Regions from separate parts of the Streptomyces sp. NPDC005151 genome, predicted to be linked through region 3. Evidence: riboswitches for the same ligand, from Rfam matches in the RefSeq annotation. Region 3 holds a riboswitch; each other region holds the start of a gene.
The links. A riboswitch is a leader RNA that binds a small molecule or an ion and turns the genes downstream of it on or off. The one in region 3 is predicted to bind cyclic di-AMP.
Positions count from the first base shown of each region.

Region 1 (7,069 bases), on a different contig from region 3:
TCCGGTCGCCGTCTGCGACTGCCACATCGGCTATGTGCATCTGGAGACACTGCCGTTGTACGACGTCTTCGCGGGTGGCGTCCTGGAGCGCATACCGGCCCGGCGCCCGGGCATACCGGCGCCCTCGGGACGCCGGTTCCTGCCGGTGTCCCCCGTCGCCGGACAGGCCTGAAGCCCCCGAGAGGCAGAAAGGGAACCGGCCCGTCCGGCAGATGGGGCCAGAGAGGGCTCCTCTAAGACCGACCGGCAAATGGGGGGGTGGGAGAAGGAGCGGGGCTGGGTGCGTGCAGCTGCAAGGCGGAGGATTGAGGCATGGCGGAGCCATGGTGATTGACGACAACGCGGCAGATGTGCGTGCCCAGCCCCGCGACGCCGCCCTCCATTTGCCGGTCGGTCTAAAGCGGCAGGAGGTCCGGCCGCTTCGCCTCGACGTGGTCGCCGGAGGACTCGCCGCGCAGCCGCCGCCCTATCCACGAAACCAGGTACTCACGCGCCCAGTGGATGTCGTCGCGCCGGACCTCCAGCGTGCCGCGCTGTGCCTGCGGGGGCCATTCCTGGTCGGGGTCGGCCGGTACATCGAGGCCGAGGACCTGGGCGGCGCGCAGCGCGACCCGGGTGTGTCCCTCGGGCGACAGGTGGAGCCGGTCGTCGTCCCAGGCGCGCCGGTCCTGCACGGACTTCAGCGACCACAGGTCGAGGACCGGGCAGTCGTAGCGATCGGCGATGGAGCGCACATGGGCGGTGTACGTGGCGATCTTGCCGCGCAGATGGCGCAGGACGGGAACGCCGCGGGTGTCGAAGCCGGTCGTCACCAGGACGGTGCCGACCGAGTCGGTGAGCTCGGCGACCGCGCGCTCGAAGCGCTCGGCCACGTCGTCGGGGTCGGTGCCGGGCCGGATGATGTCGTTGCCGCCCGCGCAGAAGCTCACCAGATCGGGTGCGAGCTCCTTGGCGCGCGGTACCTGCTCCTCGACGATCTGGTCGAGGAGGCGTCCGCGTACGGCGAGATTGGCGTACCGGAAATTTCCGTGTGCGGAGCCCTCGGAGCTCGTCGCCGCATCGGTGTCCGGGAGCTGGTCCGCGAGAAGTACCGCGAAACGGTCCGCCCAGCCGACGAAGGTTCCGTCCGGGCCGGGGTCTCCGACTCCCTCGGTGAAGCTGTCGCCAATCGCTGCGTACGACCCGATGGCGCCCTGCCGGTTGATGACGCCACGTTGATTGTTTCTCGAATCGTCTGCCACAAGCGCATATCCTGCACCGCTGAATGTGACCTACGCGACCGTAATAAGGGGTTGACGGGTGGTGAGATAGACCACCCGGTCAGGTTTTGGCAAAGGGGGAATAACGCCCCCCGCGGTAGGGAGTGGATCAGCGAGCGGCGTCATGCGGCTTCGATTGCAAGGCGGAGGACGGAGTCGACGCGGAGCGTCGGCGACTGACGACAACGCCGCCAGCGGAGTCGCAGGGCGTCGGGAGCCCACTCCCTATCGCGGGGGAGGCCGTAAGTGAAGGGGCGGTGCGTCGCCGCGCACCGCCCCTTCACCGAGCCGACCGGATCAGCCGTGGATCAGACGTGGATCCCGTGCGAGGCCAGGTAGGCGATCGGGTCGATGTCCGACCCGTACGCCGGGCCAGTGCGGACCTCGAAGTGCAGGTGCGGGCCGGTGGCGTTGCCGGTGGCACCGGAGAGGCCGACCTGCTGGCCTGCGGTCACGGTCTGGCCCGCCGAGACGGAGAGCGAGGACATGTGGCCGTACTGCGAGTAGTGGCCGTCGGCGTGCTTGATGACGACCTGGTTGCCGTACGCGCCACCCCAGCCGGCGGTGACGACGGTGCCGGAGGTGATCGCCTTCACGCTGGTGCCGGTGGCGACCGGGAAGTCGATACCCGTGTGGCTGCCGCTGGACCAGTTGGAGCCGGAGGCACGGTAGGCGGTGGTGTGGTTGCCCGGGACCGGGTGGACGTAGCCGGAGCTGTTGCTCCGACCGGCCGAGGCGGAGGACGTGGTGGTCTTGACGGACTCCGAAGCCTTGGACTGCGACGCGGACTTGTCGGCCGAGGAGGTCGACGGAGCCTTCGACGGGGCAGCCTTCGACGGAGCCGGGGCGGACTGCGTGGTGTCCGTCGTCGCGGCGGAGTCGGCCGGCTTGCCGCCGAGCGTCAGCTTCATGCCCGGGAAGATAAGGCTCGGGTTCTCGCCGACGACCGCGCGGTTGTCCTGGTACAGCTGCTGCCAGCCGCCCTTGACCTGCTGCTCGGCGGCGATCTTCGACAGGTAGTCACCGGCAACGACGGAGTACGTCCGGGTCTCGACCTTGTTCTTCACGACCGGCGCGGCCTCGGCGGCGACGTGCGTGGCTGCCGACTGCGCGGTGGGCGCGGCCTGCTCCGCGGCGTGGGCACCGGTGGCGCCGAGCAGCGGAAGGGCGATGACGGCCCCACCGGCGCCGACGGCGGCGACGCCACGGGCGATCGTGCTGGACTTGGTACGGCGGTGCTTACCCGATGTGGGCATGAAGAATTTCCTCTCCGGCGCCTACGAGGTGAGCTGTCGGGTTCGGGCTGGAGATGCCCGGTCGCAGTTCGCGACTTCACCCCGAGCCGGCCGGATCTCTCCGGGCGGCGGCTTACCTGGTTCCCCCGCTCCTGCCACACGTGAGTGGGTGCGAATTCCGGGCGGCGGCAGGATTAGGCGGTCCGTCCGGATTGAGGGTGACCGTAGGCGAGCGAGGACGGCGGAAACAAGCCATCGACTACTCAGGGGAATCCACGCCGGGAAATCGGCGCGGAATTCCGGTCACCCTCCGTGGATTACGGATCTTGGCTTTCCGCGCGACGTCCGGAATACCCATCTGTGGCGCCACCACACACCGTCACGGATATGATCCCGCTCACGAGGAAGGCATCATCTCCCGCAGAAATAGGCCATGTTCCACTAAAAGTCGCAATACGGACATGTCACGAACGTTCGCCACGTCGGAGCCTCAGTACCTTCGCGTCCAGGTCCCCCCGCAGCCCGGTGTGCAGACCCTGATGCAGCAGCACGGCACCGTGGTGGACCGCCCCGGTGTCCAGGTCGGTGTAGGTCGCCGCGGGGTCGAGCCCGCGCAGCCGCAGGGCCGGCGGCCGCTCCCCGTACCGCTGCGCCTCCAGCCACATCAGCACCACGGCCTCGTCGCCGTGCACGTACTGCACGGCGCTGAGCCCACCGCGCGGGGCACGCAGCCGGTACAGCGCGCCGTGCTGCACGGCGGGACGGATCTCCTTGTAGAGATCCACCCAGCTCCGCGCCTCGGCCAGCTCCTCGTCACTCCACTCGGTGAGATCCCCGCCGACCCCGAGCACCCCGGCCATCGCGCTGACGAAGCGGAAGCGCAGCGAACTGACCCTGCTGTTGAGCTGGACATTCGGACTGTCGGTGACCCAGGCGGCCATCACCCGCGCCGGATGGATCTGCCCGAAGCCCTCCTGGATGGCGAGCCGGTCGAGCGGGTCGGTGTTGTCGGAGGTCCACACCTGGTCGGTACGGGCGAGGATCTCCAGGTCGATCCGGCCACCGCCGCCCGAGCAGGACTCGAAGGCGACGCCGGGGTGGGCGGCCCGCAGCCGGTCGATCAGCGCGTAGAGCGCGTCCACATGTGCGATCCAGAGCTTCTGCGGATAGTCCTCGCCCGGCCAGCCCGCATCGGTGAAGCAGCGGTTGAAGTCCCATTTCACATAGTCGATCGGGGCGCTGGAGAGCAGCGTGTCGAGCTGCTCCCACAGATAGTTCTGCACATCGGTCCGGGCCAGATTGAGCACCAGCTGATGACGGAATTCGGTCCGGGTCCGCCCAGGGAAGTGCTGCACCCAGTCGGGGTGCGCGCGATACAGATCACTGTCGGCGTTCACCATCTCCGGCTCGACCCAGATGCCGAACTGCATGCCGAGTCCGTGCACTTCGTCGGCGAGCGGCTTCAGCCCGCCGGGGAATCGCTCGGGGTTGGGGGTCCAGTCGCCGAGTCCGGCCCGGTCGCTGGTGCGCTGCCCGAACCATGCGTCGTCCACGACGAACAGCTCGACGCCCATCGCCGCGGCGCGCTCGGCGAGGGCGCGCTGCTGGTCCTCCGCGATGTCGAAGCCGGTCGCCTCCCAGGAGTTGTAGAGCACCGGCCGCAGGCTCTCGGCGTCCGGGACGACATGGGCCAGTTGCCAGGCGTGCCAGGACCGGCTCGCCCCGCCGAACCCTTCGGCGCTCCACAGTCCGGCGAACACCGGTGTGGTGTACGTCTCCCCCGGTGCGAGCCGCAGCAGCCCGGAGTCGTCGTATCCGGCGCCTCCGGTGATCTGCACAAGCCCGTCGGGGAGCTGCTGCACCGCGATCCGCCACGAGCCGGACCAGCCGAGCGCGCAGCCGTACACCTCGCCCTCCTCCTCGGTGGCGGCGCCGTCCGCGTCGAGCGCGACCCAGGGCAGGAACTGGTGTCCGGTGTGGCCGCGCCTGCTGGAGAGGACCTTCTCGCCGTACGTCAGATCCGACCGTACGAGCTGTGTCTCGGCCGCCCAGCGGCCGTGCAGCTGGCTCAGCCGCCAGCTGTCGCGGGCGGGCAGCGCCCAGGCCGCCGCGTCGGCGCGCAGCAGCTCCAGCGGCGGACCGTCCGGACCGGTGTGGGTGACGGTGGCCCAGCGCTCGATGACGTCGGAGTCATCCCGCATCCGGTAGTGCAGCGTGAGCGCGAGCCGCTGCACGGAGTCGGCGAACGCGATACGGAGTTCATCGCCGTCCACGGCGGCCCCGGCGAACGCCCATTCGGTGCCACGGACTTCGGGGGTGCGTACGGAGAGAGCGGGCCGAACGAAGCGGGGGCCGCCCTCGACCGGGTACTCCTCGCGGCCGTCCAGCTGCGACTCGAAGCCCCGGAAGGGCGGCTCGGGCGCGGCGGCGAGGGCCTCGGCGGCCGCGAGGGAGATCTGCGGCCCCCAGTGCAGATGCAGCAGTTCGTCCCGGCCGGTGAGGTGCAACGCGTAGCTGCCGCTCGCCCCGGTCAGCAGCCAGGTCCGACCCTGGTCACCCGTCTCGATCATGTCATCCCCGCATTCCCACAGTTCCGCACATCATCGACCGCCGGCCGACGGCCGGGCAACGCCCGTGCGAGGGGAATTCCATGGGGTGTTCAGCAGGAAACGGCCGAGATGATGGCCTGAGAATTCAATGTCGTATCGTCGCAGGAAATGACCTCGCCGGCGAGCCGCGCCGACGCCAGACACTCCAGGAGACACCGTGACGCAGCAGGTGCCGCAGGTCCCGTCGACGGAACCCGAGCTGGCAGGTGTGCGCAACTTCCGCGATGTGGGCGGACTGCCGACCCTGGACGGCCGCCGGGTGCGGCACGGACGGCTCTTCCGCAGCGGTCACCTCGCGCACGCCACCGACGAGGACGCCGCGTTCCTCGGCGGCCTCGGGCTGCACACGATCTTCGACTTCCGCAATGCGGCGGACCACAGGCTCGAAGGCCCGGACGTGGACCTGCCGGGCGTGCGGAATGTGAACATTCCGCTCTCCGACCCGGCCGACGGCGCCGAGTTCTGGCAGATGGTCCGCGACGGCGACATCGCGCAGCTGCGCTCGGTCCTTGCCGACGGCAAGGGAGCGGCGCGGATGACCGCCTCGTACAAGTCGATCATCAGGGACCGTACCGCCGAGCACAGCCAGGTGCTGCACGCCCTGGCCGTGGACAGCGTTCCCGCTCTGATGCACTGCGCGGCCGGCAAGGACCGTGCCGGTCTCTCGATCGCGGTTTCGCTGCTGGCGGTCGGCGTCGAGCGCGAGGCCATCGAGGCCGACTACCTGAAGTCCAACGATCCGCACCGCCGGTACAAGGTCCGGCGCACCGACACCTCGGCGACCGGGATGTCGCCCGAGGTGATGGAACTGCTCAGCCCGCTCTTCGACGCCCGCGCCGAGTACCTCGCCCAGGCCTTCAGCACCATCGAGGAGACCTGGGGCAGCACGGACCGCTATCTCGCCGAGGGCCTGAAGCTGACTCCGGAGATCCTGGAGCGGCTGCGCGGACGGCTCCTCGACGAGGCGTAGCCGGACCGCACGCCGGCCGAGGTCAGCCCTTTCCGGCCACCGCGAAGAGCAGATAGAGGAAGGCCGCGAAAATGTGTCCGGCGACGAGATAGGCGAACAGCCTGATCACCACGCCGCGCGGAAACTTCCGCTCCTGCGCCTCGTAGTTCTTCCGGGACCTCGGGGTGAGCGGATCGAAGTGCTCTGAATCGGACATGACAGTCCTCTCTGGTGACCGGCCGGGCCGGTCTCAGCGATGGTGGGTACCGCTGCCGAGGCACAGCTCGGCGGCGGGGCTCTGCAACAGGGTGTGGACGAAGAGCAGCTCGGATCCGTCGCGGTCCACGGAGGCGATCCGGTGCGGGGTGAGCGAGTCGAAGTGGGCGCTGTCGCCCGGGTCGAGATCGTGCACGGTGTCGCCGAGACTCACCCGCAGCCGCCCGGCAAGGACGTACAACCACTCCTCGCCGGGATGGACCCGCACGAGATCGCCCTGGGCCCCGTACGGAACCCGGACGCGCAGGGCCTGCATCGCCCGGCCGGATCCGCCGGCCTGCCGGTACATCCAGCCATCGGCCTCGGCCCCCTCGAACCGGCCACCGCGGACGATCGCGTCACGTTCGGGGGTGATCTCGCCGAGCAGCTCGGAGACCGTCGTACCGTAGATCCTGGCAAGTCCGAGGAGCATGGGCAGCGACGGCTGCCTCCGGCCCGTTTCGAGCCGGGACAGATGGGCCGGGGAGAGCCCGGCGTGCTGGGCGGCGGCCTCCAGGGTCAGACCACGGCGGCGGCGCAGTTCGCGCAGGCGTGGCGCGACTCCGGGCAGCTCGTCGGCCACCCCTCCATCGGGAGAGTTCATATACCTATTGGGCCAGGATCCTGCCTCAGAGGCAAATGTCTTGCCTCTGAGGCAAACCCGGGCTCAGCGGTTGGCGACGGCCTGTTTGACCAGCGTTCTTCCGAAGTCCCACATCAGCCCGCCGCCGCTGTGCGCGTCATCCATCACCGCTGTGAACG
Region 1 covers NZ_JBSFYR010000096.1:3,381-10,449, reverse strand. Annotated here, with positions in the region: gene ACWD6R_RS33445 (STM4012 family radical SAM protein) at 1-172, shown strand, start outside; gene ACWD6R_RS33440 (SGNH/GDSL hydrolase family protein) at 396-1,241, opposite strand; gene ACWD6R_RS33435 (M23 family metallopeptidase) at 1,568-2,515, opposite strand; cyclic di-AMP (ydaO/yuaA leader) riboswitch at 2,519-2,676, opposite strand; gene ACWD6R_RS33430 (alpha-galactosidase) at 2,959-5,064, opposite strand; gene ACWD6R_RS33425 (tyrosine-protein phosphatase) at 5,261-6,073, shown strand; gene ACWD6R_RS33420 (DUF6126 family protein) at 6,096-6,269, opposite strand; gene ACWD6R_RS33415 (helix-turn-helix domain-containing protein) at 6,303-6,911, opposite strand; gene ACWD6R_RS33410 (aspartate aminotransferase family protein) at 6,975-7,069, opposite strand, start outside.
Region 1: linked by a shared signal. The riboswitch ahead of ACWD6R_RS33435 (M23 family metallopeptidase) and the one ahead of ACWD6R_RS13665 (transglycosylase family protein) in region 3 are both predicted to bind cyclic di-AMP.

Region 2 (7,069 bases), on a different contig from region 3:
CCCGAGGGCCACCCGTACCACCACACCCCGATCGGCTCGATGACCGACCTGGACGCGGCGACACTCGAAGACGCGCGGACCTTCTTCCGTACGTACTACGCGCCCAACAACGCGGTGCTGTCGGTCGTCGGCGACATCGACCCCGAGCAGACGCTCGCCTGGATCGAGAAGTACTTCGGCTCCATCCCGTCCCACGACGGCAAGCAGCCGCCGCGCGACGGCACGCTCCCCGAGACCATCGGCGAGCAGCTGCGCGAAGAGGTCCACGAGGAGGTCCCGGCGCGGGCGCTGATGGCCGCCTACCGGCTGCCGCACGACGGCACCAGGGAGTGCGACGCCGCGGATCTCGCGCTGACCGTGCTCGGCGGAGGTGAGTCCTCCCGGCTGCACAACCGCCTGGTCCGCCGCGACCGCACAGCCGTTGCGGCAGGTTTCGGGCTGCTGCGGCTGGCCGGCGCGCCCTCGCTCGGCTGGCTGGACGTGAAGACGTCCGGCGGTGTCGAGGTGGCGCAGATCGAGGCCGCGGTCGACGAGGAGCTGGCCCGGTTCGCCGCCGAGGGCCCCACGCCCGAGGAAATGGAGCGCGCTCAGGCACAGTTGGAGCGCGAGTGGCTGGACCGGCTCGGTACGGTCGCGGGCCGCGCCGATGAACTCTGCCGGTTCGCCGTGCTGTTCGGCGACCCGCAGCTCGCGCTGACCGCCGTCCAGCGGGTCCTTGACGTCACCGCGGACGAGGTCCAGGCGGCGGCCAGGGCCCAGCTGCGCCCCGACAACCGGGCGGTGCTCGTCTACGAGCCGGTCGAGCCGGCCGAATCCGCCGACGCGGAAGCCGACGAGACGGACACCGACACCGACGCGCACGAAGGGGCGGACAAGTGACCGACGCTGCCGCGACTGGAGTATCGATGGAGTACCACCCGCAGCCGACCCCCGGCACGGCCAGGCCCTGGGCCTTTCCCGCACCCGAGCGCGGCGCCCTGCCCAATGGGCTGACGGTGCTGCGCTGCCACCGTCCCGGCCAGCAGGTCGTCGCGGTCGAGATCTTCCTCGACGCCCCGCTGGACGCCGAGCCCGAGGGCCTCGACGGCGTGGCCACGATCATGGCGCGAGCCCTTTCCGAGGGCACCGACAAGCACTCCGCCGAGGAGTTCGCCGCCGAGCTGGAGCGTTGCGGCGCCACCCTCGACGCGCACGCCGACCATCCCGGCATGCGGGTCTCCCTGGAGGTTCCGGCCTCCCGGCTGGCCAAGGCTCTCGGGCTGGTCGCCGAGGCGCTGCGGGCGCCCGCGTTCGCCGACAGCGAGATCGAGCGACTGGTGAACAACCGGCTCGACGAGATTCCGCACGAGCAGGCCAACCCGGCCCGGCGTGCCGCCAAGCAGCTCTCCAAGGAGCTCTTCCCGGCCACGTCGCGGATGTCACGCCCGCGCCAGGGCACCGAGGAGACGGTGGAGCGGATCGACTCCGCGGCCGTGCGAGCCTTCTACGAGGCCCATGTCCGGCCGTCCACCGCGACCGCCGTCGTCGTCGGCGACCTCACCGGTATCGACCTGGACGCCCTGCTCGCCGACACCATCGGCGACTGGACCGGGAACACCGTGGAGCCCCGTCCGGTCCCGCCGATCACTGCCGACGACACCGGCCGCGTGGTGATCGTCGACCGTCCGGGCGCCGTGCAGACACAGCTGCTGATCGGCCGCATCGGCGCCGACCGGCACGACAGCGTGTGGCCGGCCCAGGTCCTCGGCACCTACTGCCTGGGCGGCACACTCACCTCCCGGCTGGACCGGGTGCTGCGCGAGGAGAAGGGCTACACCTACGGCGTGCGGGCCTTCGGGCAGGTCCTGCGCTCGACGGCCCCGGACTCCGCCTCCGGGGCGACCGGCGCGGCGATGCTGGCGATCAGTGGCTCGGTGGACACGGAGTCCACCGGACCGGCGCTCGACGACCTGTGGAAGGTCCTGCGGACGCTGGTGGCCGAGGGGCTGACCGACGCCGAGCGCGAGACCGCTGTGCAGAACCTCGTGGGTGTCGCCCCGCTGAAGTTCGAGACGGCTGCCTCCGTCGCCGGCACGCTCGCCGACCAGGTCGAGCAGCACCTCCCGGACGACTACCAGGCGCAGCTGTACGCCCGCCTGGCCGAGACCGGCACGGTCGAGGCGACCGCAGCCGTGGTCAACGCCTTCCCCGTGGACCGGCTGGTCACGATTCTCGTCGGCGACGCCGCGCAGATCGAGGAGCGGGTCAGGGCGTTGGGCATCGGAGAGGTGTCGGTCGTCACCGGCTGATGCACCAAAGTCCCGCAAAGAGGGGCAAAGAGAGACCCTGGCGAGTCGCTTCTCGCCAGGGTCTTCCCTTTTGTCTGATTTGAGATGAAAACTTATTCCTTGCCCTGTGGGATGCGCTACAAAGCGCCCTGTCCGTTTGGTGAATGAAAGTGCCCCCGCCTAGCGTCGGCTCCACTGTCCGTCACTCGTATGCCGCATCCGTGGCGCCGGGCAGTGATCGCCGAGTCCCCGTCAGGCGCGAGCCTGGGGAGCCGGGGACCCACACAGTCCCTGGGGTGAATCGGATGCCGCGACCTCCTGTGAGGCCGGGGATCCGTAGGAGACCTTCCTGCTCCGAACCCGTCAGCTAACCCGGTAGGCGAGAAGGAAGGAAAGGACCAGCTACTTCATGGCGTTCACCCGCCCCACCGGGAAGCACCGTGCCCCGAGCCGCCTGAAGCGCGGGAGCGCACGCATCGCCGGAGTCGCGACGCTGGCGACCACCGGCGTCATCGGCGGACTGGCCTCTCCGGCCCTCGCCGCGGATGCCGAGGCCTCCTTCGTCAATGAAACCGGCCTGACCCAGATCATCGCCATCGAGGATGGCCTCGCCGACCAGGTGGCCACCCAGGCCAAGGTGCAGAAGCGCCAGGCCGACGTCGCCGCGAAGGTGAAGGCGAAGGCTGCCGCGGCAGCCAAGGCCGAAGCGAAGGCCAAGGCGGCGGCGAAGGCCGAGGCCGAGGCCCGCGCCAAGGCGGCCCGTGACGCGAAGGCCCGCGCCACCCGTTCCGCCGAGCGCACCCGCCTGGGCTCCTTCCAGCTCCCGGTCGCCGGTTCGTACGCCACCACCGGCTACAAGTCGAGCGGGTCCCTCTGGTCCTCCGGCCGCCACTCGGGCATCGACTTCCATGCCGCCTCCGGAAGCTCCGTCGTCGCCGTCGGCGCCGGCACGGTCGTCGAGGCGGGCTGGGGCGGCGCATACGGCAACAACATCGTGCTGCGGATGACGGACGGCACGTACACCCAGTACGGCCACCTCTCCTCGATCGGCGTCTCCGTCGGCCAGAGCGTCGGCGCGGGCCAGCAGATCGGCCTCTCCGGCTCGACCGGCAACTCCACCGGACCGCACCTCCACTTCGAGGCCCGCACCACGCCTTCGTACGGCTCCGACATGGACCCCGTGGCGTACCTGCGCGCCCATGGCGTGAACGTCTGACCGACGTCCCGTCCGCAACACCCCGAAGGCCTCGGTTTCCCGCCGGGGCCTTCGTCGTGTCCGCCCCTGCCGAACCGCCCCGCGGAACCGTCCCCGGGCCAGAAGATATTCATGGTTTTCGGCCCGGCGTCGGAAATGCAGTTGCATTGCAATAGAGTCACAGAACAGGCGTCGATCGGCCGCGTTTCGCGGGGATTAAGGCGGAGGTTCGGACATGCGCATTCCGGCGCAATCGGTATGCACGGCAATCCGTGACGACATCGTCTCCGGTGTCTTCGAACGCGGCAGCAGACTCACCGAGGAGCTGCTCGCGCGCCGTTACGGGGTCTCCCGTGTCCCGGTGCGGGAAGCGCTGCGCACCCTGGAATCCGAGGGCTTCGTGGTCACTCGCCGACATGCCGGTGCCTGTGTCGCCGAGCCCACCGAACAGGAGGCCGCCGACCTTCTGGAGGTACGGATGCTGCTGGAGCCGCTGGGTGCGGCCCGTGCCGCGCAACGTCGCACCGAGGCGCACCTCAAGGTGCTGCGCGGCCTGGTCAGGCTGGGTCAGGACAGGGCGCGGCGGGGCGAGGGGGAGGATCTGCGCTCCCTGGGCGGCTGGTTCCACGAGACGCTCGCCCAGGCGTCCGGCAGCCCCGGGCTCACCGCGCTGCTCACCCAGCTACGGCACAAGATCGCCTGGATGTACGCGGTCGAGCAGTCGGCCCGCCCCGCCGATTCCTGGGGCGAGCACGGAGCCATCGTGGACGCCGTGGCGCGCGGCGACGCGGAACGGGCCAGGGCGCTGGCCGCCCAGCACGCCGAGCGGGCCACCGCCGCGCACCGGCTGCGCCGCGCGGGCGGTGCCCCGGGCCGTGATGCCGGCGCCCCCGCTCCGGCGGCCGGGTGAGGACTTCGCAACATGCCGTAAACACCGCGAGCGGCCGGAATTAACACATGCGCCGTATACAAAGAGAAGTAGATGCGCGGGGCTTTCTTTGAGCTGCCTGAATTCGCTCCGAATGTATTGTCGGTATCCGAAAACGAAGGAGCCGCGGCCCCGGTTGGGGGGTACCGCGGCTCCGCCACAGAAATAGACCGGACAGGAATCGGCCGGAAAGGCTTCCCCCCTGATCGGAACCCTGGAATCAGACGGTCTCAGGGAGCTCCTCGAGCCCCTCGGTGACCAGCTTCGCCAGACGGTCGAGCGCGGCTTCCGCGTCGTCCGCCTCGGAGGCGAGCACGATCTCCTCGCCGCCGTGCGCGCCGAGACCGAGCACCGCGAGCATGGAGGCGGCGTTCACCGGGGGGCCGTCGGACTTGGCGATCGTCACGGGGACGCCGGACGCCGTGGCGGCACGGACGAAGATGGAAGCGGGGCGGGCGTGCAGGCCCTCGGCCCAACCGACATTTACGCGGCGCTCAGCCATGGTTCTGCCCTTCACGAATCAATGGTTGTCTAGACCAGTCTCTCACGCAGTCGCTGTCTTCCCGCCGACCCGCAACCCGGCCCCAGCCCGTGCCGCACGGCCGATCGGAGCTCTCAGACTGCCCCGGCCCCGGGCCCTACGCGACCGCTGACCGCGCCGTAGGCTTTGCCCATGCAGCCCGCGCCGGAGCAGAGTCCGCACCACGCGTACCCCGACCACTGGGAAGCGGACGTGGTGCTCCGCGACGGCGGTACGGCCCGCATCAGGCCCATCACCACGGACGATGCCGAGCGCCTGGTCAGCTTCTACGAGCAGGTCTCCGACGAGTCGAAGTACTACCGGTTCTTCGCTCCTTACCCCCGTCTGTCCGCCAAGGACGTCCACCGCTTCACCCATCACGACTACGTCGACCGGGTGGGGCTCGCCGTCACGGTCGGCGGTGAGTTCATCGCCACCGTCCGCTACGACCGGATCGACGCGGCCGGCCGGCCGGCCTCCGCCCCCGCCGACGAGGCCGAGGTCGCCTTTCTCGTCCAGGACGCGCACCAGGGCCGCGGCGTGGCATCGGCGCTCCTCGAACACATCGCCGCAGTGGCGCGTGAGCGCGGCATCCGGCGCTTCGCCGCCGAGGTGCTGCCCGCCAACAACAAGATGATCAAGGTGTTCCGTGACGCCGGGTACACCCAGCAGCGCAGCTTCGAGGACGGCGCCGTCCATCTCACCCTCGACCTCGAACCGACCGCCGAGTCCCTCGCCGTCCAGCGCGCCCGCGAGCAGCGGGCGGAGGCGCGGTCGGTGCAGCGGCTGATCACACCGGGGTCCGTCGCCGTCATCGGCACCGGCCGTAACCCCGGCGGGGTCGGCCGCACGGTTCTGCGCAACCTCCTCGGTGCGGGCTTCACCGGCCGTACGTACGCCGTGAACAGCTCGTTCGCCGCCGACCAGGGAACGATCGACGGCGTCCCCGCACACCGCTCCATCGGCGAGATCGGCGAACCGGTGGACCTCGCGGTCGTCGCTGTGCCCGCGGACCGGGTCCCGGAGGCCGTCGCCGACTGCGGCGAACACGGCGTCCAGGGCCTCGTGGTCCTCTCCGCCGGATATGCCGAATGGGGTGCCGAAGGCAGGGAAAGGCAGCGCGAACTGGTCCGCCAGGCCCGCTCGTACGGCATGCGCATCATCGGCCCGAACGCCTTCGGGATCATCAACAACGCGGACGGCGTACGGCTGAACGCCTCCCTCGCCCCCGAGCCGCCCACCCCGGGGCGGATCGGTCTGTTCACGCAGTCGGGCGCGATCGGCATCGCCCTGCTCTCCGGGCTCTACCGGCGCGGCGCGGGTCTGTCGACGTTCATCTCCGCGGGCAACCGCGCCGACATCTCGGGCAACGACTTTCTCCAGTACTGGTACGAGGACCCGAACACCGACGTCGCCCTGCTCTACCTCGAATCCCTCGGCAATCCGCGGAAGTTCACCCGCCTCGCGCGGCGCACCGCAGCGGTGAAGCCGGTCGTGGTGGTGAAGGGGGCCCGGCACAGCGGCAGCACCCCGCCCGGTCATGCGGTGCCGATCAGCCGGATCCCGGACGCGACGGTCTCGGCGCTCATGCGGCAGGCGGGCGTGATCCGCGTCGACACGGTGACGGAGATGGTCGACGCGGGCCTGCTCCTCGCCGACCAGCCCCTCCCCGCCGGTCCCCGGGTCGCGATCCTCGGCAACTCCGAGTCCCTGGGCCTCCTCACGTACGACGCCTGCCTGGCCGAGGGGCTGCGCCCGCGCCCGCCCCGCGACCTCACCACCGCGGCCACCCCGCAGGACTTCCGGGATGCGCTGGCGGAGGCACTCGCCGACCGGAGCTGCGACGCGGTGATCGTGACGGCGATCCCGTGGGTCGGCGAGAACGGCCAGGCGGAAACGGGGGACGGCGAGGTCCTGGCCGCCGCGCTGCGCATGGCGGCGGCCACGGGGCCGGCCAAGCCGGTGGCCGTGGTCCACGTCGAGATCGGCGGCCTGGCGGAGGCGCTCGCGGCCGCCAGCAGCACGGTCGCGGCGCCGCAGGTGGCCGCGACGGCTGCCCCGGGTGCTTCGGCCGCAGCGGACGGCAAGGGCACCCCGAGCGTCACAAGCACCACAGGCGCTTCAGCCACGCCGAGCACCACCGGCACCCCAGGCACCTC
Region 2 covers NZ_JBSFYR010000013.1:71,338-78,406, forward strand. Annotated here, with positions in the region: gene ACWD6R_RS10340 (M16 family metallopeptidase) at 1-879, shown strand, start outside; gene ACWD6R_RS10345 (M16 family metallopeptidase) at 906-2,288, shown strand; cyclic di-AMP (ydaO/yuaA leader) riboswitch at 2,497-2,663, shown strand; gene ACWD6R_RS10350 (M23 family metallopeptidase) at 2,677-3,483, shown strand; partial or broken gene ACWD6R_RS10355 (GntR family transcriptional regulator) at 3,698-4,416, shown strand; gene ACWD6R_RS10360 (HPr family phosphocarrier protein) at 4,611-4,892, opposite strand; gene ACWD6R_RS10365 (bifunctional acetate--CoA ligase family protein/GNAT family N-acetyltransferase) at 5,064-7,069, shown strand, end outside.
Region 2: linked by a shared signal. The riboswitch ahead of ACWD6R_RS10350 (M23 family metallopeptidase) and the one ahead of ACWD6R_RS13665 (transglycosylase family protein) in region 3 are both predicted to bind cyclic di-AMP.

Region 3 (7,069 bases):
CCGTCGCACCGCGCTCGTCGTCTCCGCCGCCATGCTCGTCGCGGCGCCGCTTCTCTCCGCCTGTGGCAACCAGGCCCACCCAGGTGCCGCAGCCGTGGTCGGCGGAAACCGCATCGAGGTGTCCACCGTGCAGGCCCAGGTGGCGGACGTACGCACCGCGCAGAGCGAGTCCGACCAGTCCGTCCAGCTCATCAACAAGTCCGGGCAGCTCAGCCGGGCCAAGCTGCACGGGATGATCTTCGACCGGATCCTGGACAAGGCCGCCGCGGACGCGGGAGTCAGGGTCAGCCGCAAGGAGGTCCAGGAGATGCGGCAGTCGGCGGCCTCCCAGTCCGGGGGAGAGACACAGCTGCAGGCGATGCTGCTGCAGCAGAGCTGGGTCGCCCCGAACCAGATCGATGCCGTCCTGCGCGAGCAGGTCCAGCTGTCGAAGCTCGCCCAGACGTTCGGCGCCGACCTGCAGCAGCCCGCCGGGCAGAAGGCCGTCGGCGATGCGCTCAGCGCGGCGTCGAAGTCGCTGCACATCGACGTCAACCCGCGCTTCGGCACCTGGGACAACAAGCAGACCCAGCTCGCCAACTACAAGGCCCCGTGGATCACCCAGGTCACCAAGCCGGCCCCGCAGGGAGCCGCAGCCGGCGCCTAGGGTCTTTCGTTCGGATCATGCCGGACCCCGCGAGCCCGGCATGATCCGAACGAGAGGCGTCCGGTCGGTCGGCCCGGTCGCCCACCCCCTGGTGCCCCTCCCGGCAAGTTTTGCCCCGTCGCGCCGCCCAGCACGCCCGCTCGCCGCGTTGGCCACAAGCCCTGGTGGCTCCTTCCCCAAGCTCTCACCTTCGTTCGAGCAGGGGAGACCCCACTGGGGGACGTCCGGCCGCCTTGCGATCGCACGCACTGGACGACGCTCCTCATGGGGCAAACACTGCCGGTCACGGCACTGGTGCCCCTCCCTGCAAGCTTTGCCCCGTCGCCGGGCAAACACTGCCGGTCACGGCACTAGTAGGTTGGTGGGGTGAACGCTGAAGACCCCGGTCGTATCGTCCTGCTCACCACCAGCCACCGGGTCGCGCCCGGACTGCTGTCCTGGCCCGCCTGGCAGACGCTGCACGCCGCCGACCGGGTGCTCTGCGCCGAGTCCGACCACCCCCAGCTGCCGTACCTGCGCGAGGCCGGCGTCACCGTCGAGCACACCGCGCCCACCGCGCAGGAACTCGTCGACGCCTGCGCGGGCGGCCGGACCGTCGTGGTCGTGACCAGTGGTGAGGGCAACCAGCCGCTGACCGACGGGCTGGCCCGGCTGGCCGGCTCGGGCCGGGTGCAGATGCCGAACCTGGAGCTGCTGCCCGGTTCGTACGATCTGCCCGGCGCCCGCCTCCTCGACCTCGTCCAGGTCATGGACCGGATCAGGATCGAGTGCCCGTGGACCTCGCAGAAGACCCATGAGGGGCTTGCCAAGTACGCCATCGAGGAGGCGTACGAACTCGTCGAGGCGATCGAGGACGGCGACCGCGACGAACTGCGCGAGGAGCTCGGGGACGTCCTTCTCCAGGTCGTCTTCCACGCCCGGATCGCGGAGGAGGACACGGACGAGCCGTTCTCCGTCGATGATGTCGCCGCGACCCTCGTCGAGAAGCTGATCCACCGCCATCCGCATGTCTTCGGTGACGAGACCGCCGAGACCCCGGAGGACGTTCACGCGCACTGGTTGCGTACCAAGGCCATCGAGAAGCAGCGCGACTCGGTCACGGACGGCGTCCCGCTCGGGCAGCCCGGACTGGCGCTGGCCGCGAAGCTGGCGAGCCGGGTCCGTGCCGCCGGACTCGATGTGCCGCTCCCGACGGGCGACAGCATCGGTTACGAACTCCTCGCCCTGGCCGTACGCGCGGAACAGGACGGCACGGACCCCGAGGCCGCCCTGCGCGCTGCGGGCCGCGCCTACCGGGACGCGATCCTCGCCGCGGAGGCCAGCGGATAACGTCAGGGGGTGAACGACAGCCCTGCCGACAGCCCCGCCGACGCCCCCGAACTCTTCACCTGGGAGTTCGCCACCGACCCGTACCCGGCCTACGCCTGGCTGCGCGAGCACAGCCCCGTGCACCGCACCGCCCTGCCCAGCGGGGTCGAGGCATGGCTCGTGACGCGGTACGAGGACGCCCGGCAGGCCCTCGCCGACGCCCGGCTCTCCAAGAACCCTGCGCACCACGACGAACCGGCGCACGCCAAGGGGAAGACCGGCATCCCGGGCGAGCGCAAGGCGGAGCTGATGACGCATCTGCTGAACATCGACCCGCCCGACCACACCAGGCTGCGCCGGCTGGTCTCGAAGGCGTTCACGCCGCGCCGGGTCGCCGAGTTCGCCCCGCGTGTGCAGGAGCTGACAGACCGCCTCATCGACGACTTCATCGAGGAGGGATCCGCGGACCTCATCCACGACTTCGCGTTCCCGCTCCCCATCTATGCGATCTGCGACCTGCTCGGCGTCCCGCGCGAGGACCAGGACGACTTCCGGGACTGGGCGGGGATGATGATCCGCCACGGCGGCGGTCCGCGCGGCGGCGTGGCCCGGTCGGTGAAGAAGATGCGCGGCTATCTCGCGGAGCTCATCCACCGGAAGCGGGAGAACCCGGGGGAGGACCTGATCTCGGGGCTGATCCGGGCGAGTGACCACGGCGAGCACCTCACCGAGAACGAGGCCGCCGCCATGGCCTTCATCCTCCTCTTCGCGGGATTCGAGACGACGGTCAACCTCATCGGCAACGGGGTGTACGCCCTGCTGCGCAATCCGGAGCAGCGGGAGCGGCTGCAGCGCTCGCTCGACGCGGGGGAGACAGGGCTGCTGGAGACCGGTATCGAGGAACTGCTGCGGTACGACGGTCCGGTGGAGCTGGCGACCTGGCGGTTCGCCACCGAGCCGCTGACCCTCGGCGGGCAGCGGATCGCGGCGGGTGACCCCGTACTGGTGGTGCTCGCCGCCGCAGACCGGGACCCGGAACGGTTTGCGAACCCGGACACGCTGGACCTCGCGCGGCGTGACAATCAGCACCTCGGATACGGGCACGGCATCCATTACTGCCTGGGAGCACCGCTTGCCCGACTGGAGGGACAGGCTGCCCTGGCCACGCTGTTGAGGCGCCTCCCGGACCTGCGGCTTGCGGTGGAACCTACCGATTTGCGATGGCGTGGCGGACTCATCATGCGTGGACTGCGCACGCTTCCGGTGGAGTTCGGTCCCGGCCGGCACTCCGATGAGGGTGACACTCTGTCAACTCTGTGACTTTCACGTGATCTGCGCTGCATCGACTTGTGACAAGCGTTCGAGTGCCGCTACGTTCACCGTTCGACTCACCAGTCACTCGTCAGTCACACGGAAGGCAACCCCATGGGCTCCGCGAACGGCAGGCACCGTCGCCCTCGCCAGGCACCCGCGATCGTCGTCGCCGCAGGCGTGACCGGTTCGGCCATCGCCATCCCCCTGCTCGGCGCGGCCGGTGCGCACGCCGCCGACGCCACGACCTGGGACCGGGTCGCAGAGTGCGAGAGCGGCGGCATGTGGAGCGCCGACCTCGGCAACGGCTTCTATGGCGGTCTTCAGTTCTCGCAGGACGCCTGGAAGTCGTACGGCGGTGAGGCGTACGCCCCGCGCGCCGACCTCGCCAGCCGCTCGCAGCAGATAACGGTCGCCGAGAAGGTCCTGGAAGACCAGGGGCCGAAGGCGTGGCCCAGCTGTGTGGCCATCTCCGGGCTCACGGAGGACGGGGTGTTGCCGGGGGTCGACCCGGGAATCGTGCCGTCGGCCGAACCGGCGGAGAGCGGGGACGCGTCCGAGGCACCGTCCGCCAAGGCGTCCGCCACGCCTTCGGGCAAGGCGTCCGCCACGCCTTCGGGCAAGGCGTCGCACAAGCCGTCGGCAGAGCCGTCAGCCACATCGCCATCCAAGAAGTCCGATTCATCCGACTCGCCCCAGAAATCCGGCTCGTCCGACAGTGAGGCGGGCGGCAAGCACCGCGGCGCGCCGGCCCCCGAGGTGAGCCAGGACACGGACAGGGGCGGCGACCGGGACTCGGGCCGGCATGCTTCCCGCGGTAACAGTGAGGGGCGCGACACGCGCGCGGCGGCAGCCGACGGCGATTACACCGTCCGGCCGGGCGACAACCTCTGGGCGATTGCTGACGTACAGAAGGTTCCCGGTGGATGGCCCGCTCTCTATGAGGCGAACAAGGGTGCGGTCGGCAGCGACCCGGGCCTCATCCTGCCTGGCCAGAGCCTCGGTCTCGGCGTGAAGTCGAAGTGAGAGCAGTCCGATAAACAGCTAAAAGCACCCCAAAAACCGGGGTAGTTCAGGGACCTATGTCCGCTTATGCGTAAGTGAGACATGGGTCTCTTTGCGTCAACTGGCGTGTCGCGTCTGTCGGGTCTGTCCGCATCGCCCCTCACCTGCGAAAACGCTGCGCAGTCAGATGCAGGTAAGGACTGATTGTCCGTTATGCCCATCTTTGAATGTCGAGGTTGCATACGTTTACGGTCGGAACCGCTCGCACCGCGGGCCCCGTCGACCGTCACGCCGAATCCTGCCGTCGGTCGAAGGGAACAGACGCGTAAAGCGCCGTAGGCAGGAGCGGGGGACCCAGGTAAGCCGCCGGGCCCGATGGTCGAAAGACCGTCAGGACCGGCTCGGGGTGAAGTCGCGTGCTAGGACATGCGACCGGGCAACTCACTTGGCCCGAACCCGACAGCTCACCTCGTAGGCGTCGGTGAGGAGAAGTTCCATGCTGCTGAACAGCAAGGGCAAGCACCGTCGCCCGTCCAAGGTCGTCCGTGTCGCCACGCTCGCCGGTGTCACCGGTGCCGCCATCGCCGCTCCCCTGATCGGTGCGACCGGTGCCTCCGCCGCCTCCGTCGCCACGTGGGACGCCGTCGCCCAGTGCGAGTCCGGTGGCAACTGGTCCATCAACACCGGCAACGGCTACTACGGCGGCCTGCAGTTCTCGCAGTCCAGCTGGGCCGCCGCCGGTGGTACGCAGTACGCCCCGCGTGCAGACCTCGCCACCAAGGCTCAGCAGATCGCCACCGCCGAGAAGCTCCTCGACATGCAGGGCCCGGGTGCCTGGGGCTGTGCCGGCGCCGGTCGCCTCACCAACGACGGTGTCGACCCGGGCGTCGACAACGGCTCCACCGCGCAGCAGAGCGCCCCGGCGCAGGAGTCGAAGCAGGCCGTGCCGAAGCAGGCCGCGCCGAAGCCGGCCGAGCGCACCGAGGCCCCCGCCGCCTCCCGCGCGGACCGCGGCACCGCCCCCAAGAAGACCGTCACCACGCCGACCGGCGAGAAGGTCGCCAAGGGTGACGGCGAGTACGAGGTGAAGTCCGGCGACTCGCTCAGCAAGATCGCCGCGCAGCACAAGGTGAAGGGCGGCTGGCAGCAGCTCTTCAAGCTGAACAAGGACATCGTCAAGGACGCCGACCTGATCTACCCGGGTCAGCAGCTCCACCTGACGAAGTAGGACGGGCGCTCGTGCACACGGGCTCTCCGTAGATACGGGCTCTCTCCTCCCCGAGCACCCCGATCCGGCGCGGATTCCCCCGTACGCGCCGGGTCGGGGTTTCCGCATCCACTGTTCAACTGTTGTCGTTACCGTCCAGTAGAAATCTGGACCTTTGCCCTGCTATGAGTGTCCTTGGGTCCTTTTTCGTCCCAGGAGGCGGGCAGTCGGCGGACCGAGACGGCCCAGCCGGATAGGCTCTTGTCGCAAGGCCAAAGCGATCCTGCACAACCAGCGTCATATCCCAGAAGGAGATGCCTCGTGCCGTCCATCGACGTCGTCGTAGCCCGGGAAATCCTCGACTCCCGCGGAAACCCCACGGTCGAGGTCGAGGTTGGCCTCGACGACGGCAGCACGGGCCGTGCTGCTGTTCCGTCCGGCGCCTCCACCGGTGCGTTCGAGGCCATTGAGCTTCGCGACGGTGACCCCAACCGCTACCAGGGCAAGGGCGTCGAGAAGGCCGTCCTCGCCGTGATCGAGCAGATCGGCCCGGAGCTCGTCGGCTACGACGCCACCGAGCAGCGGCTGATCGACCAGGCCATGTTCGACCTGGACGCCACCGAGAACAAGGGCTCGCTCGGCGCCAACGCCATCCTCGGCGTCTCGCTGGCCGTCGCGCACGCCGCGTCCGAGGCCTCGGACCTGCCGCTGTTCCGCTACCTCGGTGGCCCGAACGCGCACCTGCTGCCCGTCCCGATGATGAACATCCTCAACGGTGGGTCGCACGCCGACTCCAACGTGGACATCCAGGAGTTCATGATCGCCCCGATCGGCGCGGAGTCCTTCTCCGAGGCCCTGCGCTGGGGCGCCGAGGTCTACCACACGCTGAAGAAGGTCCTGAAGACCAAGGGCCTGTCGACCGGTCTCGGCGACGAGGGCGGCTTCGCGCCGAACCTGGAGTCGAACCGCGCTGCCCTGGACCTCATCCTCGAGGCCATCAAGGAAGCCGGTTACGCCCCGGGCAAGGACATCGCGCTCGCGCTCGACGTCGCCGCCTCGGAGTTCTACAAGGACGGCAAGTACGAGTTCGAGGGCAAGTCCCGCTCGGCCGCCGAGATGACCGAGTACTACGAGGAGCTCGTCTCCGCGTACCCGCTGGTCTCCATCGAGGACCCGCTGTACGAGGACGACTGGGCCGGCTGGAACGTCATCACCCAGAAGCTCGGCGCCAAGGTGCAGATCGTCGGCGACGACCTGTTCGTCACCAACCCGGAGCGCCTGGCCCGCGGCATCGAGGAGGGCTCCGCCAACGCCCTGCTCGTCAAGGTCAACCAGATCGGTTCGCTGACCGAGACCCTGGACGCCGTCGAGCTGGCCCAGCGCAACGGCTTCAAGTGCATGATGTCCCACCGCTCCGGCGAGACCGAGGACGTCACCATTGCCGACCTCGCCGTCGCGGTGAACTGCGGCCAGATCAAGACCGGCGCCCCGGCCCGCTCGGACCGCGTCGCCAAGTACAACCAGCTGCTGCGCATCGAGGAGATCCTCGACGACGCGGCGGTGTACGCGGGCCGCTCCGCGTTCCCGCGGTT
Region 3 covers NZ_JBSFYR010000019.1:74,628-81,696, forward strand. Annotated here, with positions in the region: gene ACWD6R_RS13645 (SurA N-terminal domain-containing protein) at 1-646, shown strand, start outside; gene ACWD6R_RS13650 (nucleoside triphosphate pyrophosphohydrolase) at 1,013-1,975, shown strand; gene ACWD6R_RS13655 (cytochrome P450 family protein) at 1,985-3,274, shown strand; gene ACWD6R_RS13660 (transglycosylase family protein) at 3,380-4,291, shown strand; cyclic di-AMP (ydaO/yuaA leader) riboswitch at 4,592-4,763, shown strand; gene ACWD6R_RS13665 (transglycosylase family protein) at 4,767-5,498, shown strand; gene eno (phosphopyruvate hydratase) at 5,799-7,069, shown strand, end outside.

Region 4 (7,069 bases), on a different contig from region 3:
TACGGCTTCTATGTCGTGTACGGGGTGTTCATGGTCCCGGTCTTCGGACTGGTCACCTGGCTGGCGATCTGGTCCCGCCAGCAGGAGCTGCGCACCCTGGCGACCGAGCTGCCCGCGTACGCGGCCGCCGGCTGGCTGACCCCTGCCGAGCCGCTCGCGCTCTCCTCGATGCGGGCCCGCGGCCTGGCCCGGGACCTGGCGCGCCGGCAGCACGCGCAAGCGGGGTACGGAGCCCCGGGCTACGGGTACGCCCCTGCCTACGGCCCCGCCCACGGCGCTCACAGCCGGATCGCGCCGCAGATACGGAGCCACGCCAAGGCGCAGGCCAGGGCGCGCGGCAAGGCTGCGGCGCGGGCGGTCGCCGAGTACGAGTCGTTCGCCACGTCCCTGGCATTCCTGCGCCGCAGGGCCGGCCGCGGGGCGGCGGAACCGGACTTCACCGCACGTGAACTGGAACTGCTGCACCATCTCTGGCAGCGCCGGGAGGTGGCCGCCCCCGCCCTGGCGTACGCGGCACAGGCGACGGGCCGTCTGCGCCCGCACTACACGGCCCCGGCGCCGGTTCCGCAGCAGTACCAGCCGTACGGCGGCCACAACCCGTACCTGTCGCCCCCTGGGCAGCCGTATCACCAGCCGCCCCACGGGCGCGGCAGCGCCCCGCTCCGCTAGTGCCCCTCCCGGCAAGCTTTGCCCCGTCGCACCGCCCAGCCGCTGCCTCTTCCCCAAGGGGGCACTCGTGGACAAACGGACCGGCAGCCCTGACGTCGGGGGGTGAGCGTCAGGACTGCCGGGGATCGGTGGCGGGCCGGTGGGACCGGCCCGCGTTCATCGGGTCAGACCGTGAGGCCCTTGTCGCGCAGCCAGGTCATCGGGTCGATGCCCGTGCCGCTCGGGGTGTGGACCTCCAGGTGGAGGTGGGGACCCGTCACATTTCCGGTGGCGCCGACGCGGCCGATGGTCTCACCGGTGGTGACCTTCTGGCCGGCGCTGACGTCGATCGACGACTGGTGACAGAACCACAGCTCCGTACCGTCCTCGAGCTCCAGGACCGTGCGGTAGCCGTAGGAGCCGGACCAGCCCGCCGACTTGATGGTGCCGGTGTGGATGGCCTTGATCGGGGTGCCGGTCGGCGCCGCGAAGTCGAGACCGGTGTGGTAGCCGGAGGACCACATCGAACCGGCTTGGCCGAAGGTCGAGGTGACCGTGTACGAGGAAGTGGGGATGGCGTAACTGGCGGCCAGTTTGGCGAGCCGCTCGGCCTCGGCCTTCGCCTTCGCCTCTTCCTCCGCCTTCTTCTTCTCGGCCTCGGCCTTGGCCTCGGCGATGTCCTGCTTCTGCTTCGCCTCGGCTGCCGCCTTCTCCGCGGCGGCCTTCTCCTCGGCCGCCTTGGCCTCCGCGTCGGCGGCGTTCTGCTGCTGCTCGGCCTGCTGGAGGATACGGGCGCGGAGCGCCTCGCCGGCGTCGGTGGCGCCCTGCTCGGCCTCGGCGGTGGTGATGCCCGCGCTGGTCAGCGGTGCGGCGGCGGTCTTGGCCTGGGCCTGGGCCTGGTCGGTGGCGGACCCCTCGGAGAACAGCGCGCCCACGCCGGGGAGGGAGTTGGCGTCGGGGAGCTTGTCCGCGACGGAATCGGGAAGGGAGATGGAGACCGGCGGCTTGCTCTGCGCGGTGGCCATACCGCCCGCGCCGACGGCCGCGATGACGCCGACGCCGAGAACCGTGGAGCTACGGGCGAGCCCGTTGCGCTGCTTGGCGACGCGGTGCCTGCCGCGTACGGGGCGGACGGACTCCTCGGTGGGGTTCCATTCCTCCCAGGCCCGGTCGGTCTCTCCGAAGCCTTCGGTCCCGGACTCGGTGGTGAACCCGGTGCCGAACTCGGTGTCCGTCCCGGATCCGTACTCAGTGGTGAAGTCGGAGCCGAACCGGGAAGGGGCTTCGGGGGCAGGCTTGTTGGACGCCACGGAGGCGCACTCCTTTCCTTCCTTCTCGCCTACCGGGTTAGCTGACGGGTTCGGAGCAGGAAGGTCTCCTACGGATCCCTCTGCCTCTCACGAGACACAGGTGTCCGATTCACCCCATGTAGGTGGTTCCCCGGTTCCCTTGCGGAATTCGGCGCTCGCGCACGGTGCCGCCACTGACGACGGCTGGGACGACCGCGCTGCGTTATCGAACGTTAATAGACACACGGGCCTGATTCCAAGCCGTTCCCACTGATCGTTCACGGCCTTGGCCTGGACTTTACGGGACACAACCGGGTGGAATCGGGCGAGTTGACCCGGGCTCAGCCACTACCGTCTTTCTGACGTTGCGTCAAACGTTATGCAGAGCGGCACTCTTCGATTACGCACGGTGGCATCGTCCTCGTGTGCTCACCGCGGCCACGCCTCATTCCTGCCCGCGCCCCACGATCTTCACGGTCCTGCGGCGCTCCGGCTGCCCCTCCGCGGGCCGTACGACCGCGACCAGCGCCAGGTCGTCGGTGGACTTGCCGCCCGTGTGCAGCCGTACGTCATCGGTCAGCGCGGACAGCAGCTCCTCGGGCCCGGGGAAAATCCGCCCACGCAGCCGGGCCGCCGGGTCGTAGAACACCCCATGCTTGTCGCGCGCCTCGGAGAGACCGTCGGTGTAGACGAGCAGCGTGGTCCCGGCGGCCAGACTCCAGGCGTCGGCCAGGTCCGGCCACGCCCCCAGACCCATGCCGAGCGGCAGCGCGGGCACGCTCGGAACCAGCACCTCCACCCCCCCGTCGGGGTGGAGCAGCAGCGGCTCGGGGTGGCCGCGGTTGACGATCCGCACCTCGGCCGCACCGTGCGGGATCTCGGCGAGTACGGCGGTGACGAACCCCTCGACCGGATCGATCCCGCCGCGTCGCTCCCCCTCCCGGGCCAGCGCCCGCTCCAGCCGCTGCGCCACGCCCTCCAGCGAAGCCTCGTGCTCGGCGACCTCCCGGAACGCGCCGATGATCACCGCCACCGCCTCGACCGCGTCGAGCCCCTTGCCCCGCACGTCCCCGACCACCAGCCGCACGCCGTGCGGGGTGTCCACCACGGCGAACAGGTCGCCGCCGACGAACTCGTCCGCCTGTGCCGCCTCGTACCGCGCGGCGACCTGCAGCCCGCCGATCCAGTCGTCCGGCTCCGGCAGCACGGCCCGCATGGCGGTCTCCGCGATGACCCGCGCCGAAGCCAGCTGCTCATTGCCGCGCCCTACGACTCCGTTGATGAAGAGGGCGAGGACCGAGGCGGTGAGCACGGTGATGACCTCGAGGGACGGCACGACCTGCAGCACCGTGCCGCTCTCGCTCCGCAGGACGAGGATCGAGAGCAGCGAGGCGACGCCGATACGGACGGTGCCCGCCCGTGAGAAGAACGGTGCGGCGACCAGCGGGGCCGCCACGAACAGCGGCACGGCGGTGAACGGCGGCGGGGTGAGGATGTCGAACACGAGCCCGGCGGCGATCAGCAGCGCCGGCAGCGCGCGGACGAACCGCCGGGAAGGGCTGCCGCCTCCGCCCCGCACCCCGAGCGGCTTCTCCGCCATCCCCACCTGTGGTCTCCTGCCCGGTACGCGCAGCGGCTCCTGCGGTCTCCTGCCCGATACGCCCCACGGCCTCCTGCCCGGTACGCGCCTGGCTGCGGACGGTGCCGCACCCCACTCCCCCAGGCTTGCCGGAGCGGCGTCGCGCGGCGACTCCGCATCGGCCGAAGGGGGGACGGAAAACACGAATCAGGCCCGGCACGCTCTATGCATGCCGGGCCTGATTCTTCAGTAGCGGGGACAGGATTTGAACCTGCGACCTCTGGGTTATGAGCCCAGCGAGCTACCGAGCTGCTCCACCCCGCGTCGGTAAACACAACTCTACGCCATCCGGGGCGGACAGTTGACCATTTACTGATCCGCCTGCACCCATCCGCTCCCGCCACTGGCCCAAGGCACCGAATTCGAGAAGCAGTTGCCGGCGAAGTGCCTTCTGCCGCAGGGTTTCTGCTGCACCCTCCGGACCGGCGGGCTGCCCGTGTGAGAACACCGCTGGGCACGCGCCATCGCCTTGCCCGACGATCGGTGCGGTGATGAGTGCGGGGTCAATGACGTGATCATCGGTCTGCCGGACAGCGCGTCGGCCAACGCGGCCAACGCGGTCAACCATGCGGTACGGGGCTGATCAGCGGGTTCACCGCGGGATTCATGGGGTTCTGATGCATCAGCGAAAGGTTTCCGCAGCCGCACGGGCAGCGATGGACGAGGCTGTCGCCACCCCCGCAGCGGAATCCCCCGTGGCGGAATCCCCCGCCCCGGAGGCCTCCGGGGCGGAGAAGCAGCCCGGCTCAGTTCGAGTCGGTGATGTGCGGGGCCCGCTTCGCGTCGACCGCCGGCTTCGCCGTGCTCGCACCGCGCTGGAGTGCGTGGAGGATCGCCATCCCCTGGCTGACCACGCCCGCCGCCATCTCATTGACACCGTTGGTGCCGTTGAGCACGGTGAGGTCGGCCCCCGACATCCCGCGGGCGGCCGCGTCGGCCAGGGCCGGCAGGTTCTCCACGATCCGGTTGGCCGCGATCAGCTCCTGATTGCCGTCCCGGAGCGAGGCGGCACGCGCGGTGTTGGCGTCGGCCTGCGCCTGGGCGACGGCCCGTTCGGCGTACGCACTGCCGTCGGCCTGGAACTTCGCCTGGTCGCGGGCGGCCTCGGCAAGCGTGCGCTGCCGGTACGCCTCGGCGTCCGCCGGACGCCTGACCTCCGCCTCCAGCCGTTGCGCGGCCAGCGCCGCCTGCCGCTCGGCCAGTGCGGTCTGCTCCTCGACGACCTCGTGCGAGGCCCTGGCCTGGGCGAGCGGTCCGGCCTGGGCGGCGCGGGCGTTGTACTGCTCGGTCTCGGCGAGGAAACCGGCCCGCTTGATCGCGGTGTCCCGTTCGTACTCGGCCTTGAGCGCCGCGGCCTGCTGCTCCCGCTCGGACGCCTCCTGGTCCGCTCTGGCCTGGGCGATCCGGGCCTGGCTGGCGACGGCGGCCGCGTGCGGGGCGGCGAGGTTGTTGATGTAGCCGGTGGAGTCCTCGATCTCCTGGATCTGGAGGGCGTCCACGACGATGCCGAGCTTCTCCATCTCGCCGTGGCTGCCCGCGATGACCTCCTGGGAGACCCGGTTCCGCTCCCGGATGATCTGCTCGACGGTCAGTCCGCCGACGATGGAACGCAGGTGTCCGGCGAAAATCCGGCCGGCGAGCTCCTCCATCTGGTCCTGTTCGGACAGGAAGCGGCGGGCGGCGTTGGCGATGGAGACGGCATCGTCACCGACCTTGAAGACGGCGACGGCGCGGACGTTGAGACGGATGCCCTGCTGGGTGACGCAGTCCTCGGTGATCTCCGCCTCGCGCAGCGCCAGGGAGAGCATGCGCGCCTTCTGCTTCACCGGTATGACGAAGCTGCCGTGACCGGTGACGATCCGGAACTGGGTGTCCTGGGTCTGCCGTTTCGATTTCGATCCGGAGATGAGCATCGCCTCGTTGGGGGCGGGAACGTGCCAGAACAACATGAGCGGACTCCTGCCGTACGCCTTTCTCGACGTGATGTCCCGGTGCGGCGCCGCTCGTCACTGTCCCCCGGCGTCGATCCCCGGCGTCGGTTCGCGGTTCAGGACGGCAGGCGTTCGACGATCACGCCCCGTGCCGAGACCGAGTCGACGACAACGACGCGTGCGTCCCTGTCGATCGACGTCGCCGACCATGCGGTGTAGGCCTCCGACCCACCCCGTACGGCCACCAGTACTTCGCCTGGGCCGTTCGGCGGGATCGGCACGATAACGCGGCCGATCGCCCCGATCGGGCTCCAGGCGGACCCATCTGCGGCGCTCATACGCCACACGCCTCCCTCGGTCATTCCACGGTACTCCGCGCCACCTCTGCGGGAACGGCCCCTGGGGAACGGTTCGGACGACAGCGAGCAGGGGTCGAAATCTGATGATATGACTGGTTGAGGAATCAGCCGTTCGGGGCTGTGTCGCCGAGACGAAGCGACGAGTCGAACGACGCGACGACCAGGGAGCGGAACGTGGACAGCTATCCCCTGCTCAACCTCTTCTGGACCATGCTCTGGTTCTTCCTCTGGATCATGTGGCTCTTCCTCCTCTTCAAGGTCATCTCGGACATCTTCCGCAGCGACGACCTCGGCGGCTGGGGCAAGGCGGGCTGGCTGATCCTGGCCCTGGTCGTGCCGTACCTCGGCGTCCTGATCTACGTGATCGCACGCGGTAAATCCATGGGAAAGCGCGACATCCAGCAAGCCAGGGAGCGGGAAGCCGCCTTCAAGGCGTACGTACGGGAAGCCGCCGCCACCGGTGACACGACCGGCCCGGCGAAACCCAGCGGCAGCAGCGTCGAGGACCTGGCGAAACTCGCCGAGCTGAAGGACCGTGGCGCGATCACGGACGAGGAGTTCCAGCGGGCGAAGACGAAACTCCTCGTCTGAGCTCACCCCGGCCCGCAGCGGACGGCGATCCGCTGGACCAGGTTGTTGCCGAAGCCGCCGCGGTTCCACGGCTGGGTGAGGGGCTGGTCGGCTCGTGGGCTTGTGGTGGTCTGGGCTGATCGGAGTAATGCGATCAGCGCGATCTGGGACGCCGGGTGCGGTGCCGGCGTGCGGGGCCCCTGCTCCACCAGCGAGATGGTTCAGGGCCTCCCCGTCGCCTCTGGCCGCGTCCATCTGGCCAGGTCGTGAGGGACTCCGCCCTTCCGGGACCGGACCACGGACAGGATCCGTGTCGCCGCCCGGTTGCGAAAGCGGACGACCAGTGCGCCCAAGACCGTTCGGGGCATACCAGTGCGCAGGACTCACTCCTGCGCACTGCTCAGGAACGGTCGGTCCATGGATTCATGGTGCGCCCGTCCGGGCATCCCGACCACCGCTCCTCACCTGCCGGACACCGCATCCCGCTCTTTGCGCCGCGTCTGCCGATTGCACGGCCCTCCGACCGGCGGGAGCGTGGATACGACAGCGGTCCGCACCCGCGGCAAGGAAACGGCCATGGACTCCACCACGCTCGCAGCGATGAGGGCCGCGTTGCGCGGTCCGGTCATCGGC
Region 4 covers NZ_JBSFYR010000017.1:85,993-93,061, reverse strand. Annotated here, with positions in the region: gene ACWD6R_RS12790 (PrsW family intramembrane metalloprotease) at 1-669, shown strand, start outside; gene ACWD6R_RS12785 (M23 family metallopeptidase) at 834-1,958, opposite strand; cyclic di-AMP (ydaO/yuaA leader) riboswitch at 1,970-2,122, opposite strand; gene ACWD6R_RS12780 (PP2C family protein-serine/threonine phosphatase) at 2,383-3,537, opposite strand; tRNA gene ACWD6R_RS12775 (tRNA-Met) at 3,767-3,840, opposite strand; gene ACWD6R_RS12770 (SPFH domain-containing protein) at 4,323-5,525, opposite strand; gene ACWD6R_RS12765 (hypothetical protein) at 5,624-5,845, opposite strand; gene ACWD6R_RS12760 (SHOCT domain-containing protein) at 6,041-6,457, shown strand; gene ACWD6R_RS12755 (hypothetical protein) at 6,460-6,645, opposite strand; gene ACWD6R_RS12750 (FAD-binding oxidoreductase) at 7,013-7,069, shown strand, end outside.
Region 4: linked by a shared signal. The riboswitch ahead of ACWD6R_RS12785 (M23 family metallopeptidase) and the one ahead of ACWD6R_RS13665 (transglycosylase family protein) in region 3 are both predicted to bind cyclic di-AMP.